Regions from separate parts of the Planococcus sp. TJ-307 genome, predicted to be linked through region 3. Evidence: riboswitches for the same ligand, from Rfam matches in the RefSeq annotation. Region 3 holds a riboswitch; each other region holds the start of a gene.

Region 1 (7,627 bases), on a different contig from region 3:
AGCTTCCAACGAATCCGTATCGTGCCGCTTGGCGCCGTTAGCCAGTCCATAAGCTGCAGTGATGCCGATGGCGGGTGCGCCGCGAACCTTTAATGCAAGAATCGCATCGTAAACGTCTTCGACGGTTTCAAGCGTCACATATTCAATGGCATGCGGCAGTTTTTGCTGATCTAAAATGGTCAGCTGCTGGCCGTCCCATTTGATGGATAAGGGGATGCTCATGTACGGGCCTCCTCAAGAATTTGCAGTACATCGTTGATCGATGTGATTTCCTTGCGCTGTAAAATCAAAACCTGGCCAGTCTGCAATGCTTGCTTCTTGAAGGCGATTCGCTTACCTGCGTCTTCGATGCTGTCCAGATCTTTCACATGTGCCAAGCCGATGGTTCGGCGAATTAATTCGCATCCTGCAAAACCGGCTGCATCTGTCAGCACTTTCTCAAGCACATGCTCCAGGTAGCCCTCTGTCTCCTTGAACGATTCCACACTATGTTTTTTCCATAGCTCGGTGAATGAAGAAGCGAAGACATCCCAGGTCTTTCTGATATCTTCTACCATCACTTGGCGATTCTCATCTTCGCGTGTGACCGACTGGAAAACTAAGTTCGCCAGGAACAAACCAACATCAAATCCAATCGGACCGTAAAAACCGAATTCGGGGTCGATCACCTTCGTTTCCGTCTGGCTGGCAAAAATACTGCCGGTGTGTAGGTCGCCATGCAGCAGAGCTTCCGATTCAGTCAAAAAGCTTTTCTTTAATTTCGCTACTTCGAGCTGAAGCTTCCGGTTGCTCCAGATCGCTTCTGCCGCTGATTGAAGCTGCGGTTCGTAATCGTTGGTATCGAGATCAAAAAATGGATCTGTAAAAATGAGATCTTCCGTAATCTTGCATAATTCGGGATTGGAAAACTCCGCAGCCAAACGCTTTTTTTCAAAAGGATGCAAGCCGTAATCCGATGTGTGGAATAAAGTCAGTGCCAAGTATTCACCGATGTCCTGCGACAATCTCGGAAAATTCCGTCCGTGGATCAACCCTTCCCGCGCAATCTCCAGATGAGACAAATCTTCCATCACCGTAATGGCCAACTCTTCATCTGTTGCAAAGACTGTTGGCACGAGTGACGGGACAAATTCTCCGTGCTTTCTGAGGACATTCGCTTCAATCGTCGCGCGCTTTAACGTCAACGGCCAGCTTTCGCCGATAATCTTAGCGTATGGCAATGCCTGTTTGATGATCAGCCGCTTTCCTGTATTTGGATCTTCGATTTGGAAAACATAATTCAAGTTGCCGTCGCCGATTTCCCGGCAAGTCAATTGGGCAGCAGGGTCAAATGTATGAACCGTTTTTGCCAGCGCAATCGCTGTTTCTTCCGTTAAGGCTTTATAAGTAGCGGGAACCGTAAGTGTCATTGTAAATCTTCCTTTCATGTGCAATATAAAAAGCCTCTTTCATAAAAGAAAGAGGCCAGAATAAGAGATTCCATGCCTCTTATCTTTCAGAAATAAATTTCTGATGGAATTAGCACCGTGCCTTGCAGGATTTTCATCCTGGCGCATAAAGCGCCCCTTCTCACGAAGGTATTACGGTCGGTTGCTGGGCGTCATCGGGCCAATATCCCTCTGCCAGCTCTTGATAAGAGTACTACGTGTTATTTAATTTAAGTTATGAAAAGAATCCTATCACGATTCAGAATTAACTGTCAATCCATTTTTCCAATAAAAACAATTTTATGATAACGGAGTTGACAGATTTCTGCGCACATGAAATAATCAGAATTACTTTATTAATCTTATAGTTGAAGAAATCGTTTCAGGCAGACGCTTTCCGCGTACGAAGCGGGTTTGTGGAATATCAATTGATAAAAACCGATAGTCTGACTTAATAAATCATATTTACCCAATTTCATATCTTTCTTATTTAGAGCAGGTGGAGGGACAAGCCCTATGATACCCGGCAACCGGTCCATTGATGGACACGGTGCTAATTCTTGCAGCCAGAACCGGTGGCTGAGAAATAAGAAGTTGTTAACGCCCTTAACCTCTTCTTATTTGAAGAGGTTTTTATTTTTTAAAATTTGCATGGGAGTGTGGAATACATGAGCGTTTTGACTGCTACATATCAAGTCTACGGAAAACCGGGTTCGTTCGAAAAAAAAGCGGACGGCATCGCTTTGGGACTAACCATCGGTTCTTGGACTGACTTGCCGCTGCTTGAACAGGAACAACTGAAACACCATAAAGGAAATGTCGTGTCCATCGAAGAATTTGAACAAGAACGCCACCCGCTAAAACCGGATTTAATAAAAGCAGAGCTTGAAATTGCCTACCCAAGCGTGAATTTTTCGGCTGACCTGCCTGCCATTTTGACTACTGTTTTCGGCAAATTGTCGTTGGATGGCGAAGTAAAGCTATTGGATCTGGAGTTTAGCCACGACCTGCTTAGCCACTTTCCTGGACCGCGCTTTGGCATCGAAGAAATTCGCGACACTCTTGGCGTTGGAGGACGGCCGCTTCTCATGAGTATTTTTAAAGGCGTCATCGGCCGTGACCTGGATTTCCTGTCCGCTCAATTGCGTCAGCAGGCATTAGGCGGCGTGGATCTGGTCAAAGATGATGAAATACTATTTGATAACCCACTAACTCCTTTTGAAAGCCGCATTACCACGGGTAAACGAGTGCTTGATGATGTCTATGAAGAAACGGGACACCGAACGCTTTATGCGGTGAACCTGTCAGGGAGAACTTCCGAACTGCGAGGAAAAGCACGGAGAGCACGCGAACTTGGAGCAGATGCCTTGTTGTTCAACGTTCATGCGTATGGGTTGGATGTCTTGCAGGAGCTTGCTGAAGATGATGATATCGCCTTGCCGCTTATGGCGCATCCCGCTTTTAGCGGTGCCTTCACTTCTTCTGCCTTCTATGGCCTTGCGACACCGCTGGCCCTTGGAAAACTGATCCGATATGTCGGCGCTGATTTTTCGCTGTTTCCTTCACCTTACGGCAGTGTTGCACTGGAAAAAACGGCAGCCCTGGCACTCGGCAAAGAACTGACACGGGACAGCCCGCTAAAACGCAGCTTTCCAGTGCCATCCGCCGGAATTCATCCGGGTCTTGTGCCTTTGCTGATGGCGGATTACGGAATCGACAGCGTCATCAATGCCGGCGGCGGCGTTCACGGACATCCCGCTGGAGCAGCTGGCGGCGGACAGGCATTCAGGCAAGCCATTGACGCCGTGCTGCAGGGAGAAACCTTGCAGAATGCCGGCAAACAGCATAAAGAATTGCAGACAGCACTTGAACTATGGGGGTGAAAACAGTGAACAAACCGATTATTTTTTGTGATTTTGACGGTACGATTACAGCTAATGACAATATTATTGCCATCATGGAAAAATTTGATCCATCAGGATGGGTGCCGGTCAAAGATCAGATTCTCGATCAATCCATCTCAATACGCGAGGGTGTTGCGAAAATGTTTTCTCTGCTCCCGGTTTCGGAAAAAGACGAAATTATTTCCTATGTTTTGGAGCAGGCGGAAATACGCGAAGGATTCAGCGACTTTGTCGCCTATTCGAAAAAGCAGAATTTGCCTTTGTATATTGTTAGCGGTGGCATTGATTTCTTTGTCCATCCGCTACTTGAACCTTTCGGACCTTTTGATGACATCTACTGCAACAGCGCTGACTTTTCAGGTGATCTTATCAAACTGGAATTTCCGCATGGCTGCGACGATGCCTGCACAAGCCAGGGCTGCGGATGCTGCAAACCATCTGTCATCCGGGATCTTTTGGACAAAGACACGAAAAGCATCGTCATTGGAGACTCCATCAGTGACTGGGAAGCTGCAAAAGAAGCGGATTTCGTCATTGCTCGGGATTTGCTGGCTGAAAAATGCCAAGAAGCGGGCATCAATTACGAACCGTTCGAAACGTTCCACGAAGTTATTGCGATTGTTGATGAATATATAGGGGTGAAGTCATGACCCTTTTGCATGAAAAGTGGCGGGAATTGGCGGATGTCAAAGACGAACTGGCCGTGCGCGATTGGTTTATGGGGACCAGCGGCAATCTTGCCATCAAAGTGGCGGACGAACCGCTCGAGTTTCTGGTAACCGCGAGCGGCAAAGACAAGAAAAAACGTACAGATGAAGATTTTCTGCTTGTCGATGCCAATGGTCAGCCCGCTGTTGAAACAACGTTGAAACCATCTGCTGAAACCTTATTGCATTGTACAATTTATGGAAAGACCAGCGCCGGGTGCAGCCTCCATGTCCATACGGTCGCCAATAATGTCATTTCTGAATTGTACGGCGACGCCGGAAAAATTGATTTTCAGGGCCAGGAATTGATCAAAGCTTTTGGATTGTGGGAAGAGGACGCGGTACTGAGCATTCCCGTCATCCCCAACCATGCAGATATTCCAATGCTCGCCAAAGAATTTGACGCATTCGTTACTGCTGATAAAGGAGCGGTACTGATTCGCAACCATGGCATTACCGTCTGGGGAAAAGATGGCTTTGAAGCGAAAAAGCTGCTTGAAGCCTGTGAGTTTTTATTTCAATACCAATTGGCATTGCAACTACACCTAAAATAAGAGAGGAAGATTAAAATGGCGATTATTAAAATTCAAGGAACAAATGAAACAATCGAAGCACAAACAGAGGTTGCAGCTTTTTTGGAGCAGCAGGAAGTTGTTTATGAACACTGGGACAACACTAAATTACCCGAACACCTTCGCGAAAAATTTGATTTGAGCGATGAAAACAAAGATGAGATTCTTCAAGCCTTCAAAACCGAAATCGACGACATTTCAGAACGCCGCGGGTACCAGGCAGCGGACATTATTTCGCTGTCAGACTCCAACCCAAAACTGGACGAGTTATTGAAGAACTTCCAGCGCAAACACATCCATACAGATGATGAGGTGCGCTATATTGTTAGCGGACATGGCGTATTCATCATCCAAGGAAAAGACGAACGCTTTTTTGAAGTCCACCTGACTCCAGGCGACTTGATTTCGGTACCTGAAAATATCACACACTACTTCACACTTGCAGATGACCGGAAAGTTGTAGCGGTTCGCATCTTTGTCACAACCGAAGGCTGGGTACCAGTTTATCAGGAAGAAAACAGCATTCAAAACTAATAAGGTGGTTCAAAGATCCGACATAGTCGGATCTTTTTTTATTTGAAAAAATAGGTAATTTTTTTATATTTTATCCAATTTTAAGCTATAATAATTTCCAAGATATATTTTGCAAATAGAAAAGAGTGATATGAATGAAAAAAGTGTTTCTCTCCCTTTTGGCAGTTGTTATTTTATTTGGACTCCCTATTATGATTTGGTTTTTTCAGGAAGAAAAAATAATGAATGTAGCGATTATTGACAAGACGGTTCCGACAGAAAGCTATCGGGAGCATAAAGGGCTGACATGGCTGCTGAATCACCACCGCTACATATCCGACTCCCAAGGCACGTATAATGCAGATACGGATTATTACGGGTTTGTTCCGGATGAAGAAGCAGAAAGCTACACGATTCGTGAATTGCCTGAAGACTTGTCTGGGACGGACCTCATTTACTTGGCAGATTCTTATGGGGTTTATGAAGAAGATCTTCCGTGGCAATCGGCAGAAAAAGACCCGGGCACTTCGTCTATGATTTCCGGTGGACTTCAAATGGATGAATGGCAGACCATCAAAAAGCAGGTAGAGTCTCAAGGAACGGACTTGGTCGTTGAGTTTAATACTTTTGCTTCCCCCACTCCAAAAGAAGTCGCGCAAGACATGAACGAATTTCTGGGACTCGAGTGGAGCGGCTGGAGCGGACGCCATTTTGTGGACCTTCAGGCACCTGAAGGCGAAGTTCCTCAGTGGATAGTAGACAACTATGAGCAAAATGATGTGAAATGGAATTTTGAAGGTCCAGGATTTGTCTTGGTGAATGATGCCGAAGGCGAGATTGTGGTCCTGTCAGAAGAAGCAGGAGAAATCGGCATTAATGGCATTCACCTTGCTTTTACCGATCAAGGCAATGATCAATTTGAATTAGAAAGCAGTCCCTCTTTTGGTTATTGGTTTGATATTAACCAAGCGGCTGCAGGTACCGAAGTTTTGGCAGACTACCAATGGGATCTTGAAAGCGCGGGCAGCGAGAAGTTGAAAGCAGCCGGCATTCCCGAGAACTTTCCGGCTGTATTCCACCAGTCCAAACACGGCGCAGACCTTTATTATTTTGCTGGCGATTTTGTGGATATTGACGACACTCCGGGATTCTACCGCTACTCAGGATTCTCGAAATTGCGCTCGTTCATTTCCATGGAGTCACTGGATGCTGAAAAAAGTTTTTATTGGCAGACTTACGTACCGATGATGGAGACCATTTTGGCAAATACAGAAGATAAGGAAACAGAGGTTGAGACGGTCAAAACAACTGCAGCAGAGAAGGATGGCATTGCTTACCCTTCCCGTGTAAACGGACAGGCATTTGAGGTTTATCAAGATGGGGAGTGGGAGCCGTTCACCATTAAAGGCGTCAATATGGGAATGGCGAAACCCGGAACATTTCCTGGAGAAGCAGCGATTACGCGGGAAGAATATGACCGATGGTTCCAGGCAATTGGTGAAATGAATGCCAATGCGGTCCGCGTTTATACGCTCCACCCTCCAGCGTTCTATGAAGCATTTGCCGCTTACAATGCCAGCGCCAAAGAGCCACTCTACTTGTACCACGGCGTTTGGATTGATGAAGAACCTTTAGTGGAAACTTTGGATGCCTTCACTCCTGAGATCACTGAGCGCTTTGAAGCTGAAGTCGAAAAAATTGTAGACGTCATCCATGGAGATGCCGTCGTAGAGCAAGAACCTGGCCACGCCTACGGGACTTATAAGACCGATATCTCTTCCTATGTCATTGGTTGGATGATCGGCATCGAATGGTTCCCCTTGACCGTCCATCAAATGGAACTTGATTATCCTGATTTAGGCGACTACGAGGGCACCCATATCTACACAGAAGATGCCAATCCTATGGAGTATTGGCTTGCAGAGCAATTGGACCGTCTCGCGGAATACGAGATGGACGAATACCAAAGCATGCGGCCACTCAGCTTCACTAACTGGGTCACCACAGACAATATCGATCAGCCCGCAGAACCGAGTGAGCAGGAGGACATGGCAACTGTCGACCCGAATCACATCAAAACAAAAGGTGTGACAGAAACGGTCGGTATGTTTGCGTCTTACCATGTCTACCCATACTATCCTGATTTTCTGAATTTGGATGAACGCTATACGGAATTTGTCGACCACCGCGGGGAATTTAATAACTACGCCGGTTACTTGAAAGATTTAAATGACTCTCATGAGATGCCGATCGTCATCGCTGAGTTTGGCGTTCCGGCTTCACGCGGCATGACCCACGAAAATCCGTTTGGCTGGAACCAAGGATTTATTTCCGAACGGCAGCAAGGTGAAATCGTCAGCCATCTCTACGAAGATATTCTCGAAGAAGGCATGCTGGGCGGAATGGTTTTCACCTGGCAGGACGAGTGGTTCAAGCGGACATGGAATACGATGGATTATGACAATCCCAACGAACGGCCTTTCTGGTCAAATGCCCAAACCAAC
Region 2 (7,627 bases), on a different contig from region 3:
TATCAATAAAAAAACCAACATCTATAGATGCTGGTTTGCTTTTTATATGATTAGTCTCGGTGAATCTGCCGTTCGATTTGGCTGGCTACTTTTTGGCCTAGCTGATAATCCTGCTCACGGCGCTGTTCGACTTCCAGTATTTTGTCAGGGTCATTTTGATACTCGTCAATTCCGAAACCATGTGCGTTTCTGAATGCCTGTTCCATTTTCTCCGTCTTTTCAATACCTTGCGAATCGATAATGAACCATTCCTTTCAATCTGTTGGTTTTAAGAATACCTTTATTAGTATACCCCGAAAAATATCAAATAAACACTCCAATAGTCTAATTAATCTGAAAACAGAACTTTTGTCTTATATTCTGTCTTCATCGAAATTTCCTTTTTGCATGCTTCTACTAAACTTTTAAAAGTATAGTAAAAATTGAAAGCCCTGGCGATTTCTCGCCAGGGCTCCGCTTTATTTATTGTGAGACTTCATTGTAAATGCTTGATGCCGCTAAGTCTTGCTCAACAAGCAATTCATTTAACATATCGTCTGCTTCTAGGAATTTTTCGTTAGCTGCTTCAAATGATGCATCTTTCGTCAATTCTTCCGCTTTCATTTCGTAAGATTCATGCATTGCAGTAAATGCGGATTCGATCGATTCTTTGTGCTCCTCTAATGCTGCAGGAATTTCAATTGTTTCTACTGCACTAGCTGCTTCTTCAGCAGAAGCGATGGCTGCGTCTTTCATGGTCTGCAATTCGTCGCCTTCTGGCAATGTTTCTTCTGCCTGGCTCATTTCGAATGCATTCAAGTCACCATCTACAGCATTGATCGTATTCGGAATGGACATGTAAAATTTCATCAATTCCTGCTTTACATCTTGGTTGCCTTCCGAAGTTTCAGCACCTGCTGTTTCTTCTGCCGGTTCTGTTGTCGTCGCTTCTTCTTCTCCGCAAGCCGTCAATAAAACTGCTGCTGATAAACCAATTGCCCATAATTTCTTCATGATGTTTTCCCCCTACTGTGTAATATCTTTGCTATAGTAGCACAGAAATTACCAATAGAATAGACCTTTTGAAATAGTTGTAATTGGTCGAATCAATCAATTATTCCAAACTTTTCCGGCCATTTGTGAAACGGTCGACAATATGCGCTAAAGCTCCGTCACCCGTGACGTTTGCTGCAGTACCGAAGCTGTCCTGTGCCATGTAAAGGGCAATCATCAAGGCAACCATTGTGGCATCAAACCCAAGCATAACTTCCAGTAAACCAATCGCTGCCATAACCGCACCGCCTGGAACTCCGGGTGCAGCGATCATTGTTACACCCAGCATTAAAATGAACGGGAAGAAATCGCCAAAGGTCGGGACTCCGCCTGTCAACAATACTACACCTATCGCACATGATACCAGGGTGATGGTACTGCCGGATAGATGAATGGTTGCAAACAAAGGAACGGTAAAGTCTGCCACCCGTTCATTAACTCCCGATTTACGGGATTGGCGCAAAGTGACCGGAATGGTTGCTGCAGAAGACTGCGTACCAAGTGCCGTGAAATATGCCGGCATCATCGTTTTTAAGATTCCAAAAGGATTTTTCCCTTTTAATGCGCCAGCTGATGAATACTGAAGCAACAGCATGGTCCAGTGAAGGATCAAAATCATTAAAAAGACAATTGCGAACAACGATAAGATTTCAAATACTGCCCCGCCATAGGCCATATTGGCAAAAATACCAAAGATGTGGAACGGCAACAAAGGAATAATCACGTAAGAAATCGTCTTCTCAATAATTGCTTGGAATTCATCAAAAAATGAGGTCATGGTCTTGCTTCCTGTCGATGCCATGCCGATGCCGAGCAAGAACGCCAGGATCAATGCTGACATAACGCCAAAAACAGGTGGCATATCAAGGGCAATAAATGTCGCTGCTAATGCATGCTCCGGATCTTCCAAGCTGCTTAAAGAGCCTTCCCGCATAACATTGGGCAAAACCGTGGTTGCTGCAAAAAACGCTAAAATCCCCGCTGTTACGGTAGATGCATAGGCAACCCCGGTGGCTACACCCAAAAGCTTGCCTGAACCTTTGCCCAATTTTGCAATTCCCGGAGCAATAAAGCCGAGAATAATCAACGGTACAATAAAGTTTAGAAAGTTACCAAAAATCGTGGTAAACGTTGCGAATACCCGCACCATCCATTCTGGCGCAACCAATCCAATGAGAACCCCCAACACAATTGCCACGACAATACGTGGCAGCAAACTAAAATTGAATTTCATCAAAATGTCCTCCTCATATGAACAAATGCTTATTTTATATTATTCAAAAGTAGCACAGACCTTTTAAGAATGACAGCCATATAGGAAAACGCGAAATATTGTTATTATTTAAACAAAATAAAAAAGCATCCGCTGAAGGATGCTTTTTTACAGGATTATTCGACTGGTACGACTGAGCCGCCCCATTCTTCCAAAATGAAATCTTTAATTTCTTGTGAAGTTAACACTTCCACTAATGCTTCAATGTTTTCGTTTTCTTCATCGCCAGCGCGCACTGCAATAATGTTGGCATATGGAGAATCTGAAGACTCAAGTGCAATGGAATCTTCCATTGGGCTAATGCCTGCATCAATTGCATAGTTCGAGTTGATTAGAACTGCATCGCCTTCACCTGCTTCATACATTTGAACCAACAATGCCGCTTCGTAGTTGGCATCAAATTGAAGATCTTTCGGGTTTTCAACAACGTCGCTTACTTCAGCAGCTGTTTTTTCTACACCTTCAGCCAATGTAATCAAGCCTTCAGCTTCAAGCATAGAAAGAATGCGGCCGTGATCAGCAACCGAGTTGCTCATCAAAATCGTTCCACCTTCAGGCAGTTCATCAAGTGAAGCGTGATCCTGAGAGTAAACACCGATTGGCTCGATGTGAATGCTGCCTGCGTTTTCAAATTCGTAGCCATGATCCGCTACTTGCGACTCTAGGTAAGGAATGTGTTGGAAATAGTTGGCGTCGATTTCACCAGACTCTAAATCTTCATTTGGCAGGATGTAATCCTGGTATGTTTCAATTTCAAGTTCAATGCCCTGCTCTTCTAGAATCGGTTGTGCCTGTTCTAAAATTTCAGCGTGGGGCACGTTCGAAGCGCCAACGCGCAATGTGCTCGATTCTTCTTCTTCGCTTGCCCCGCCATTTCCGCATCCTGCGAGTACTAAAGCTGTTAGTGCTGTTCCTGCTACAAATTTCTTCATCTGACTCTCTCCCTTTTCATGTGTTTTTATATAGTACGGAAAATCCGCTGCTATCGTTTGTCTGACTTAGTTGTCACCCAATCACCTATAAATTGAATAACGAAGACGATGATCAAAATTAAGATCGTTGCCATTAACGTGACATCTTCCCGGCTGCGCTGGAACCCGTCCAAGAAAGCCAAAGTCCCAAGGCCGCCTGCGCCAATGATGCCAGCCATTGCCGTGTAACCGACTAATGCAATGGCCGTCACCGTGATTCCGGAAATTAAAGCCGGTTTCGATTCAGGCAACAGGACTTTCCAAATGATGGTGCCGGTTGTCGCGCCCATAGAACGGGCAGCTTCGATGACCCCTTTATCAATTTCTTTCAAGGCAATCAGCACCATGCGTGCATAAAATGGAGCTGATCCGATGATCAATGCCGGCAATGCAGCGTTGGGTCCACGAATAGAGCCCATCAAGAATAACGTAAACGGAATCAATAAGATAATCAGGATGATAAAGGGAATCGAGCGGAAAATATTCACGAATGCCCCTGTCAGCCAGTTGACGACTTTGTTTGCCCATAATTGCTTTGGCGCTGTCAAAAACAGCAAAATACCAAGAGCCAATCCAATAACAAATGTAAATACTGTGGACAATGCCGTCATGTAAAGTGTTTCAATAGTGGCTTCCCACATATTGTCCCAATCGACGTTCGGGAATAATGATTCAATCATTGTGCATCACCTCCGCTTGGACATCTTCTAACCGAAGGAATGCCAGTGCTTCTTCAATTTCTGCTGCTGAACCTTTCAATTGCAGGATCAACGTTCCATATGCCCCGCGCTGTGTGTGCGAGATATTGCCTTGAACAATGTTGACTTCCACTGCATGGCTGCGGATCAACTTTGTCAGAATCGGCTGTTCAGTTTGGTCTCCAACAAAGACCAATTTTACCAACTCGCCTGTCGGATACAATTCCCGAAGATTTTTGATGGTTTCGTGCGAATCACCGGAATCGGTAACCTGTGCCACAAAACGTTTCGTGATTTCTTCTTTCGGCGATTGGAAAACATTCAGAACATCGCCAAGTTCAACCACCCGGCCGCCTTCCATGACCGCCACACGATGGCAAATCTTGCGGATTACATGCATTTCATGAGTGATTAACACAATGGTCAAACCCAATCGTTTGTTGATGTCCACCAGCAGATCCAGGATGGCATCGGTTGTTTCTGGATCGAGTGCAGATGTTGCTTCGTCACACAACAAGACTTCCGGATCATTCGCCAGTGCCCGGGCAATGCCGACGCGCTGTTTCTGTCCGCCTGAAAGTTCCGATGGATACGCGTTTTCACGGCCAGTCAATCCAACCAGTTCGATCAACTCTTGAACTCGGTTGCCCCGCTGTGCTTTTGCCACTCCGGCAATCTCGAGCGGGAACTCGATATTCTCTCTTACTGTTCGAGACCATAACAAGTTGAAATGCTGGAAAATCATGCTGACTTTTTGGCGGGCCTTGCGCAATTCTCCACCTTTAATCGCTGTGATCGTCTGCCCGTTAATTTCGACTGTTCCTGAAGTTGGTTTTTCCAAACCGTTCAACAACCGGATCAACGTACTTTTACCAGCTCCGCTGTACCCGATAATGCCGAAGATTTCACCATCGGAAATGGATAAATCGACTCCGTCAACAGCTGTAAGAACTGCTTTGCCTGTATCGAATTTTTTCGTTACTTTTTTTAACTCAATCATCTCTTGAACACCCCTAGATTCTAAAAATAAAAAACCCTTCCGCGCAGAACTGAGCAGAAGGGCAAACGTATATTATACGGAAACCAATCTCTCATCTTCCAAAGCTTTCGCTTCGTGTGATTTGGCACCATTTCATTTTCATGACGGTTGCCGGGCTTCATAGGGCACTTCCCTCCACCACTCTTAATAAGAGTTTTGATATGAAATTATTTTATCAGAATCTCAATTTACCATGACGTGCTAAATTCGTCAACAGATTTCAACTTATCATATAAATATGGGACCGAATGGAAAGCATAAATCTTTTCCTCAATTTTGCCATTCTCCGTAATTAGCAGGCACGGCACACTTTCCACTTGGTATAAGCCTGCAATTTCTTGGACATAATTCAAGTTGGCTTTGCCGATTTCAAGATCCGGCAGCAGTTCTGTGACGACTGTCAACATCTTTGAAGCGACCTGGCAAGTCCCGCACATCGGCGTATATAAATAAAACGCAGTGGTCCGTTTTGTGTTTTTTTCTTTGATCCATTCTTTATGTGTCCATTCTTTCATCTTCTTCATCCCTCTATCAATAGCTTGTTGACCCGGACATTCGCTGCAATCAGCACATCCATCAAAATGCGAAGCGGTGTCGTTGAAACTTCCTTGTAGCTGCGATTCACATAGAAATGGCGGGCTTCCGGGAATTCACGTTTGACTAACTTCCGCAACTTTTCTCCTGAAGAATCGGCATCCACCAATATGATAATATCCTGATCTTCGTAAGGCAATAATAATTCTTCAAGCCGCGATGCACTTACTGTACCATTTGTGCAAAGAATCGTCACGGGTTCTGCAATGAGCGGCGCAATCCTCGACTTGTCGCTGATTCCCTCCACCACAATCACCTTTCCCATAAACATTCACCCCATCGAATATAGAATAAGAAAAGTCCTATTACTCAACTATACTAATTAATTCAATAGTTTCAAGAATATCACCTTGACGCCATAGAACCCTATTTCTTTCCTTGGGCCGTTTCAGCATTTTTTCCAATTCTATTCGGGGAGAAAAAAACAAAAAAGCGCCTAGGCATAGGCGCTTTCCAAAGTTTACTCGTTTGTCATTTCTTTGTATTGGTCTGCAGTCATCAGTTCGTTGACTTCTTCTTCAGAAGGGGCTTCGATAACCACCATCCAAGCTTGCTCGTAAGGAGATTCGTTGACGAATTCCGGGCTGTCTTCAAGCTCAGAGTTGACCTCAACTACTTTTCCGCTGATAGGTGCGTATAGTTCCGAAACCGTTTTAACAGATTCTACGCTGCCGAAGGGCTGATCTTTTTTCAGTTCTTCGCCAACTTGCGGAAGCTCAACAAAAACGATATCTCCCAATTCAGCCTGTGCGAAATGAGTAATTCCGATACGCGCATTGCCATCTTCGATTTTGACCCATTCGTGTTCTTTTGAATAACGAAGTTCTGCTGGTGTGCTCATCTTGACCCCTCCAAATTATGTAGTTCATTCATGTTCAGTTTGACATAAACAGCCGTGAAACACAAGATGACGCAGCCTTTATAACCAGCTCGTCCGGTAGTCCTCTTCTTTAAAGCCCAGTGTCACCTGTTTGCCGTCCCAAGCAAGCGGACGCTTGATCAGCATCCCGTCTGAAGCCAATAATTCCAGCTGCTGTTCTTCGGTCATGTCTGACAGCTTGTCTTTCAAGCTCAGTGAACGATAGACCAAGCCGCTCGTGTTGAAAAATTTCTTCAACTCCACCCCGCTTGCCTGGTAAATCTCTGTCAATTGTTCTTTTGTTGGCGGATTTTCTGCAATGTGAATTTCGTTATATTCGACACCGTTTTTTTCCAGCCAGCTTTTCGCTTTTCGGCACGTTGTGCATTTTGGATAAGCATAATAGGTAATCAAGTTAGAACCCCCTTTTTTCAAGCTTACCAAAAAGAACCCAAACGGTCGACGACAAAAAAACAGGCCAACCCAGATTTACTGAGTTAGCCTGTATTGAGAAAGCTATTACACAACGTATTTTTCGACATCGATCAGCTTGACAGCCGCTTCGCGTTTTTTCGCAATGACATTGTAAGGCGTTGAACGAGTCAATTTACGCAATGCAGAAAGCATCATACGTTGGTTGTCGCCTTCGATGGCTGCGATCAATGTTTCTTTCGCATCTCTTTCGATCTGGTCGAATGCTTCTTGGCAATAAATCTGCGTATACAATAGTTTCTGCTTGGCCTTTTCTTCGCCTGAAGCAGCGATTGCTTTTTCTGTACGCAATACGACCGACTCCATCGCAAAGACGCTGCTGACAATATCTGCGATGTTGACTAAAACTTCCTGCTCCGCTTCCAGTTTTGTCCCGTAAGTCTGAGCGGCAAGACCGGCCGCCAGCAAAGCGATCTTCTTAGCATTTTTCACCAAGTATTTTTCTTGGGCCAGCGCTTCTGTGCCGACTTCTTCTGGCATCATCATCAACAGCTCTTCTTGAAGCTGCTGTGCGTGCTGCAACAACGGCAATTCGCCTTTCATCGCTTTACGAAGCAATGTTCCTGGTACTAGCAAGCGGTTGATTTCATTGGTGCCTTCAAAAATACGGTTGATGCGTGAATCGCGGTAAATGCGCTCGATTTCGTATTCCTGCATAAAGCCGTATCC
Region 3 (7,627 bases):
AGTGACTACGACAAAATCATGAAATCATTGAAAAAAGGCATGGAGTTGGCAGCGGCAGATGGGGATGACATGACAGAAGACATGTTTAATGCCATCCATCAGAACCTTGAAAAACATTCATGGATGTTATCAGCATTCCTTGGCGAAAAGAAGTAAAATAGAAGTATACAAGCGTACACTGAAAGTTAGTGTACGTTTTTCTTATGGCATCGAGGTGGAAAAATGCAGTATCAGGATCTAAATGGTTATCAATGTGAACTATCATTTGAAAAAAATAGCTTTTCTTTAGAAAGCAGGCATGTACTGGTCATTTGCCAATACGAGGGCAAGTGGGTGCTGACCCAACATAACGAGCGGGGCCTGGAGTTTCCAGGAGGGAAAGTAGAAGCTGGGGAACGTTTACAAGGAGCTGCAAAACGGGAAGTATACGAAGAGACCGGCGCTCAAGTAAAAGAGCTGGAATGGTTTGCAGAGTATGTGGTGCATTCGGCGAAACCATTCTGCAAGACTGTTTTTATAGCTGAAGTTGAAAAAGTGGATAAAATTCCGCTACTTGAAACAAAAGGAATTGTTTTAATGGGAGAATTAAAGCTGGACGATGAGTTCAGTTTTCTAATGAAAGATGCTGGAATGAGGACAATTATAGAGAAGGTGAAGCAGCTTGGAAAATGGGAAGATTAAATCAAAAAAACACTTTCCTTCACCAAATCCCAATGTACGCTTAACGGAAATTGTTTATTGGTCAGAAGGATTGAAGGTCAAAGGAATGCTTGCAGAACCAAAAGAACCGGGAAACTATAGCGGCATTTTGTATTTACGAGGCGGCATCCAGTCGATTGGAATGGTTCGCCCTGCGCGTATTGCCCAGTTCGCTGCACAAGGCTTTGTGGTATTTGCTCCGTACTATAGAGGCAATCGAGGCGGCGAAGGCCGAGACGAATTTGCCGGTGCGGATCGTTGGGATGCCGTTCACGCTGTGGATGTCTTAAAAAAATACAGCAACGGGTACGTGCACTTGCTGGCATTTTCCCGCGGCGGCATTATGGCGTTATGGACCGCCGTTTTGCGTTCGGACATTACCTCGCTTGTCACATGGGCCGGAGTTACAGATACGGTGTTGACCTATAAAGAGCGGCCAGACATGCGGCGCATGATGAAACGGCTTTACGGCGGCACACCCAATACGGCGCTTGCCGCATACGAAGAACGCAATCCGTTGATGCGGATTGAAGAAAGCTGTGCGCCCATGCTCATTATCCATGGCCTTCAGGATGAAAACGTCTATCCTGCCCAAGCCTATCTGCTAGAAGAAACTCTAGCGCTCAACAATCAGCCATACGAAACTTGGTATTTCAAAGATTATACGCATTTCTTTCCACCGGCTGCCAATCGCAAAACAGTTCGGGCAATTTGCCAATGGATGAGAGATAAAGAGCAATAGGAAAGTAAAAAAAGCCCGTTCGGATTTTACTCCGAACGGGCTTTAAGGGATGCTTATTTTTGAAGTGGTCCGCCAAGTGTTGTGATTTCAGGTGCGACAGTACCGAACTTCTGGAAGTTTTCCTGGAATTTTTGTGCCAATTCCACAGCTTTTGAATCGTATGCTTCTTTATCTGCCCAAGCATGGCGTGGGTTTAACACATCGGCTGGTACGCCAGGTACTTGTACTGGAATTTCAAGGCCGAAGATAGCTTCTTTTTCAGTCGGCACATCATTCAATTCGCCTTTGATGGCAGCGCGAACCATTGTCCGAGTGTAAGAAAGCTTCATGCGGCTGCCGACTCCATAGACTCCACCCGTCCAGCCGGTGTTGACAAGAAAGACTTGAACATCGTGCTCATCAATTTTGCTGCCGAGCATTTCAGCGTATACCGTTGCGTGCAGCGGCAAGAATGGCGAACCAAAGCAAGTTGAGAACGTTGCTTCAGGTATAGTGATGCCACGCTCTGTACCAGCTAATTTTGATGTGTAGCCACTAAGGAAATGATACATAGCCTGTTCTTTTGTCAGCTTGCTGATTGGAGGCAATACGCCGAAAGCGTCTGCAGTCAAGAAAACAATCGTTTTTGGGTGACCCGCAACTGAAGGATCTACAATATTGTCAATTGCCTGCATTGGGTAGGCGGCACGTGTGTTTTCAGTTAATGAACCGTCGTCATAATCCGGGATGCGTGTATCCGGATCAACAACCACATTTTCCAAAACCGAACCGAAACGGATCGCGTCGTAGATTTGCGGTTCGTTTTCACGCGACAGGTTGATGGTTTTTGCATAGCAGCCGCCTTCGATGTTGAAGACGCCATTATCAGACCAGCCATGCTCGTCATCACCGATCAGCTTGCGGTCTCCATCTGCTGACAAGGTCGTTTTGCCGGTACCGGACAAGCCGAAAAATAAAGTTACATCGCCATCTTGTCCTACGTTTGCTGAACAGTGCATTGGAAGAATGCCTCTTTCTGGCAACAAGTAGTTCATAATAGAAAAGATCGATTTTTTCATTTCGCCGGCGTATTCAGTTCCACCGATTAAAATGATGCGCTGTTCCATGGAGACGATGATGAATGTTTCTGAAGCCGTACCGTCAACTGCAGGGTCTGCCATGAATGTAGGGGCATAAACCACCGTGAATTCAGCTTCATGCGCTTGCAGCTCTTCAGCTGACGGACGGATGAACAGTTGGTGGGCAAACAAGTTGTGCCACGCGTATTCATTGATGGTTTGAATTGGCACACGTGATTCGTGGTCCGCTCCGGCAAATCCTTTGAAAACGAAAAGAGCATCTTTTTCTTTTAAGTGCTTAATCACCTTAGCGTATAATTTTTCAAACACTTCGCTAGAAATTGGACGGTTCACATTGCCCCAGTCGACTTTGTCTTTAGAGCTTTCTTCTTCCACCATGTATTTGTCTTTCGGTGAGCGGCCCGTGTATTTTCCTGTCTCCGCTTTTACAGCGCCTTCCCGAGTCAATACGGCTTCCCCGCGAGATGTTGCTGCTTCCACTAGTTGTGGCACTGATAATTGAACATGTACATTTTGGCCAGTTAAAAGATCCTTTAAATCATTTGCAAAGTTCACTGAAGTCATATATATGTACCTTCCTTTTCTGTTATTCCCATGGCGATGGGGAGGATGTATATTCGTTCATTAGTATAACACATTAGGTTTATTAGTCTATACTAATCCCCTTCGGAAATCAAAAATTATTGGATAGACTCTATATGAGGCAGGAATCTGCAAGTAAATAAACTGTACAAGACATACAAATGGGTTTGCCTATATAACGAGTTGTAGAGAGCGGGAGGAATGAGCGGAACGAGCAGCAGGCAATTTACTATCTCATTTTAATTCGAAAAAATCATTGACATCCCAGTACTATTTCCGTATGATGAAAAATTGAACGGATACTCTTATTCCGAGCTGGTGGAGGGGACAGGCCCTATGAAACCCGGCAACCTGCTGCATACGCAGTGATGGTGCCAAACCTGAAGCAAGGCGCACAGGCCTTGGATGATAAGAGTGAAAGGTGCTTATGATGATTCTCCTTTCCTCATGATGAATGAGTGAAGGGATTTTTTTATGGAATGCCCTTAATCCTCGTGTGAAAGGCCACAAACGGCTTGAAGTTCAATCTGGATTTTGTCTGGAACGGACTTGACATGGGAAACGAGTACCGTATCAATTTCGAGAGCAATCTCGCAGGATATAAGGAGGAACATTTTTTGAAAAACCGTCGATTATTTACATCAGAATCAGTAACAGAAGGACATCCGGATAAAATTTGTGACCAAATCTCAGATGCTATTTTGGATGCAATCTTGACCGAAGATCCAAACGCACGTGTTGCATGCGAGACCACTGTAACGACAGGGCTGGTTTTAGTAGCCGGAGAAATTACCACTTCTACTTATGTGGACATTCCGAAAGTCGTTAGACAAACGGTAAGAGAAATTGGATACACACGAGCTAAATACGGTTTCGATTCAGAAACAAGTGCAGTGCTAACAGCAATCGATGAGCAATCACCGGATATCGCTGCTGGAGTCAATGTGGCGCTTGAGTCACGCGAAGGCCAAATGACTGATAAAGAATTGGATGATATCGGAGCAGGCGACCAAGGGTTGATGTTCGGGTATGCCAACAACGAAACAGAAGAATTGATGCCATTGCCGATTTCATTGGCACATAAATTGGCGCGCCGTTTGGCTGAAGTGCGCAAAGAAGAAATTCTTCCCTACTTGCGTCCCGATGGCAAAACACAGGTAACTGTTGAGTACGACGAAAATAATAAGCCGCTTCGTGTGGACACAATTGTTATCTCGACGCAGCATCACCCAGAAGTAACACTTGAGCAAATTCAACGCAACATCAAAGAGTACGTCATCAAAGAAGTCGTTCCGGCAAAATGGATTGACGAAGAGACCAAATACTTCATTAACCCAACGGGGCGCTTTGTTATTGGCGGACCTCAGGGAGATGCAGGCTTAACTGGCCGCAAAATCATCGTAGATACTTACGGTGGCTATGCTCGCCACGGCGGCGGTGCATTTTCCGGTAAAGACGCAACAAAAGTTGACCGTTCAGCAGCTTATGCTGCACGTTATGTAGCGAAAAACATTGTAGCGGCTGGTCTGGCAGATAAATGTGAAGTGCAATTGGCATATGCAATCGGTGTAGCACATCCAGTATCGATCGCTTTTGATACATTTGGCACCGGCATTGTGGACGAAGACAAATTGGATGATTTGGTACGCGCGAACTTTGATTTGCGTCCTGCTGGAATCATCAAAATGCTTGATCTTCGCCGCCCAATCTACAAGCAGACAGCAGCTTACGGACATTTTGGCCGTACAGATGTTGATCTTCCTTGGGAGCGTACGGACAAAGCAGCACTTTTGAAAGAACAAGCTGGCGTTGAAGCTGGTATCTAAAACTGTATAAAAATAAAGGACGATCCGGCATCCCTGCCGGATCGTCCTTTTTTGTGCTAGCCCTATTGAAGAGACTTGTAGTAAGCGCCTTTTTCAGCGTATTCGCGGACAATTCGTTCCATGTCCACTTTGTCGTCTTCGCGCAGTTCACGGACAACTTTTGCTGGGCGTCCGAGAGCGAGCATGCCTGGTGGAATGATTTTTCCGGGGGGCACGAGGCTGCCGGCACCAATAAATGCGCCTTCTCCAACTTCTGCTCCGTCTAAAATAATCGAACCCATCCCAACTAATGCTCTTTTTCGAATGGTGCAGCTGTGCAAGGTCACTTGATGGCCAATCGTTACCTCGTCTTCTAGCACCAATGGTTTGCCAGGACTTTGGTGCAGCATGCAAAGATCTTGGATATTCACTTTATTGCCAATAACAGTGGGGGATACGTCACCGCGAATCACAGTATTAAACCAAACTGATGAATCGGCGCCAATCGTCACATCACCAGAAATGGTGGTGTAGTCTGCGATGAAAACGGATGGATCGATTTGGGGGAATTTGTCTTTAAATGGATAAATCATGGCAAAGCTCCTTTAAAAAAGATAAGATATTCTATATCGTAACAAATCAAATCAAAACGTCAAATTGGAGCTTGGAATGGAAAGGAAGTTGGACTATGTGGAAATGGCAGGCTGAAGGAACGGCTAAGGCAACAGTTGTGCTGATCCATAGTGCATATGAGCAGCATTTGCGCTATGCATGGCAAATTGAAAAATGGCGAGCGGCAGGATTCGATGTTTATATGGCAGACTTGCCGGGTCATGGCAAAAATGCTGGAGCCGACAAGGTTCACCGCGAATCGTTTGATGTCTACGAACAGGCGGTACATGATATGCTGAAGCTATCATCGGAAAATGATCTGCCGGTGTTTGTCATTGCCCACGGCCTCGGTGCCACCATCACAATGAATGTTCTTGGCAATCGTAAATTTAACGTGGCGGGAGCTATTTTTACATCTCCTTGGCTGCAGTTAAAAAAGTTGCCGCCAAAAGCACCCAATTCATTTCCAGGTGTTGCTCAGCTGACAGGACGCAGAAAAATGGACCACGAGATTGCATTGCGTGACCTGACAAGAAGCCAATTCAGCCTCGAACAGGGAGCTGAAAACAACTTGTATCATACTGTTGTAACTGCAGCCTGGTTTAAAGAATTGCAGAGCTATATGAAAGAAACCGCAGCAGCTGTTGAGGTGTATCCACAGATTCCAACTTATCTGCACACAGCAGAACGGGACGCAATCACCGAAAAGGAAGTTGCGCGACAATGGCTATTAAAACAGCAGCTGACTGAGTTTAGCTACAAAGAATGGAAATACTGTTACCACGACATCTTTCAAGAACCGGAAAAAGAGGAAGTCTTTTTGGCGACGCAAGGATTTATTCATACCGTTTTGCGATCGGTCGGGTACTTGATCCACGAATAAAGGAGAGAATGACAATGGCATTTAGCTATAGCGTGCTGGACCAATCACCCATTTCAGAAGGCAGCTCGCCTCAGGAAGCGTTAAAACAGACAGCGATCCTGGCACAAAAAGCCGAAAAATGGGGTTACACCCGATTTTGGGTTTCCGAACATCACGATGCAGTCACATTGGCCGGCTCTTCCCCAGAAGTGTTGATTGGACACCTGGGTGCTGTGACAAAAAGCATTCGCCTCGGTTCTGGCGGTGTTATGCTGCCGCATTATGCGGCTTTTAAAGTCGCTGAAAATTTTAAACTGCTGGAAGCTTTATATCCAAATAGAATCGATGCGGGAGTTGGCAGGGCTCCAGGTGGTATGCCGCGTGCTTCTTATGCATTGAACGAAGGAAAAAAGCGGGACACCAGCCAATTTCCTGCACAAATCGATGATCTTCGCATGTACTTGACGGACTCCATTCCTGAAGAACATCCGTATTACGGGATGAAAGCCACACCGCTTACAAAGCACAGTCCGCCAATCTGGATGCTCGGCTCAAGCGAAAACTCGGCAAAGCTGGCAGCAGAAAAAGGCCTTCCCTATATGTTTGCGCATTTCATCAACGGTGAAGGCGGACAGCAGTTTGCGAAAGAATACCGTGAATACTTCAACTCTTATAAAGGCAGCACGCCGCATGTCGGATTTGCAATTTTTGTGGTCTGCCAGGAAACACCCGAGCTGGCAGAACGGGTTGCTTCTTCAATGGATCTTTCGCTGTGTATGGGCGCACAAGGGATGCCATCAAAAGGCACACCGCCGCCCGAGACAGCTTTGGCTTATCCCTATTCCAAATTCGAAAAATTGCTGGTGGCCGAAAACCGCCGGCGTATGGTTGTCGGAACCCCGGGTCAAGTCGTGGACCGGTTGGAAGTTTTGGCGGCTGAGTACGGAGCAGACGAAGTGATGTTGGTTTCCTCTGCTTATAATTTTAAGGACAAACTGAAAACCTTCGAGTTAGTAGCGGAAGAAATAAAAAAACGCCAATAGGAAATTTCCTGTTGGCTTTTTTTGCAAAGTCCTCCGTTTTGAGGTTTTGGATGCTGACTAGTAAGTTACACCAAAGGAAGATTACTAAAAGAAAATGAATGCGAAAGGGATGGATCCAAGTGAAAACCAAACCAACATTTCCGAATACAATCGAGACAGTGGAAGAACTTCGAGAAATTACCGGGAATCCAAGTGAATTGGTA

What was found. Region 3 has a riboswitch for S-adenosylmethionine ahead of metK (methionine adenosyltransferase). Riboswitches for the same ligand answer to the same signal wherever they lie in the genome.
Region 1: linked by a shared signal. The riboswitch ahead of mtnW (2,3-diketo-5-methylthiopentyl-1-phosphate enolase) and the one ahead of metK (methionine adenosyltransferase) in region 3 are both predicted to bind S-adenosylmethionine.
Region 2: linked by a shared signal. The riboswitch ahead of AC4EHK_RS16840 (methionine ABC transporter ATP-binding protein) and the one ahead of metK (methionine adenosyltransferase) in region 3 are both predicted to bind S-adenosylmethionine.

What each region holds. Positions count from the first base shown of each region.
Region 1 is NZ_JBZDOJ010000001.1:115,042-122,668, reverse strand. It holds gene mtnA (S-methyl-5-thioribose-1-phosphate isomerase) at 1-222, opposite strand, end outside; gene mtnK (S-methyl-5-thioribose kinase) at 219-1,409, opposite strand; SAM riboswitch class I at 1,486-1,639, opposite strand; SAM riboswitch class I at 1,911-2,020, shown strand; gene mtnW (2,3-diketo-5-methylthiopentyl-1-phosphate enolase) at 2,096-3,310, shown strand; gene AC4EHK_RS00515 (2-hydroxy-3-keto-5-methylthiopentenyl-1-phosphate phosphatase) at 3,316-3,981, shown strand; gene AC4EHK_RS00510 (methylthioribulose 1-phosphate dehydratase) at 3,978-4,592, shown strand; gene AC4EHK_RS00505 (1,2-dihydroxy-3-keto-5-methylthiopentene dioxygenase) at 4,608-5,144, shown strand; gene AC4EHK_RS00500 (hypothetical protein) at 5,279-7,627, shown strand, end outside.
Region 2 is NZ_JBZDOJ010000005.1:161,370-168,996, reverse strand. It holds gene AC4EHK_RS16865 (YuzK family famiily protein) at 51-206, opposite strand; gene AC4EHK_RS16860 (hypothetical protein) at 463-993, opposite strand; gene AC4EHK_RS16855 (dicarboxylate/amino acid:cation symporter) at 1,094-2,266, opposite strand; gene AC4EHK_RS16850 (MetQ/NlpA family ABC transporter substrate-binding protein) at 2,422-3,237, opposite strand; gene AC4EHK_RS16845 (methionine ABC transporter permease) at 3,288-3,956, opposite strand; gene AC4EHK_RS16840 (methionine ABC transporter ATP-binding protein) at 3,949-4,974, opposite strand; SAM riboswitch class I at 5,063-5,167, opposite strand; gene AC4EHK_RS16835 (thioredoxin family protein) at 5,202-5,528, opposite strand; gene AC4EHK_RS16830 (toprim domain-containing protein) at 5,534-5,872, opposite strand; gene gcvH (glycine cleavage system protein GcvH) at 6,068-6,448, opposite strand; gene AC4EHK_RS16820 (arsenate reductase family protein) at 6,527-6,880, opposite strand; gene AC4EHK_RS16815 (acyl-CoA dehydrogenase FadE) at 6,986-7,627, opposite strand, start outside.
Region 3 is NZ_JBZDOJ010000002.1:1,023,376-1,031,002, reverse strand. It holds gene AC4EHK_RS11505 (Dps family protein) at 1-156, shown strand, start outside; gene ytkD (RNA deprotection pyrophosphohydrolase) at 223-681, shown strand; gene AC4EHK_RS11495 (alpha/beta hydrolase family protein) at 662-1,441, shown strand; gene pckA (phosphoenolpyruvate carboxykinase (ATP)) at 1,495-3,084, opposite strand; SAM riboswitch class I at 3,405-3,517, shown strand; gene metK (methionine adenosyltransferase) at 3,720-4,928, shown strand; gene AC4EHK_RS11480 (gamma carbonic anhydrase) at 4,991-5,500, opposite strand; gene AC4EHK_RS11475 (alpha/beta hydrolase) at 5,596-6,402, shown strand; gene AC4EHK_RS11470 (LLM class flavin-dependent oxidoreductase) at 6,417-7,424, shown strand; gene AC4EHK_RS11465 (pyridoxamine 5'-phosphate oxidase family protein) at 7,544-7,627, shown strand, end outside.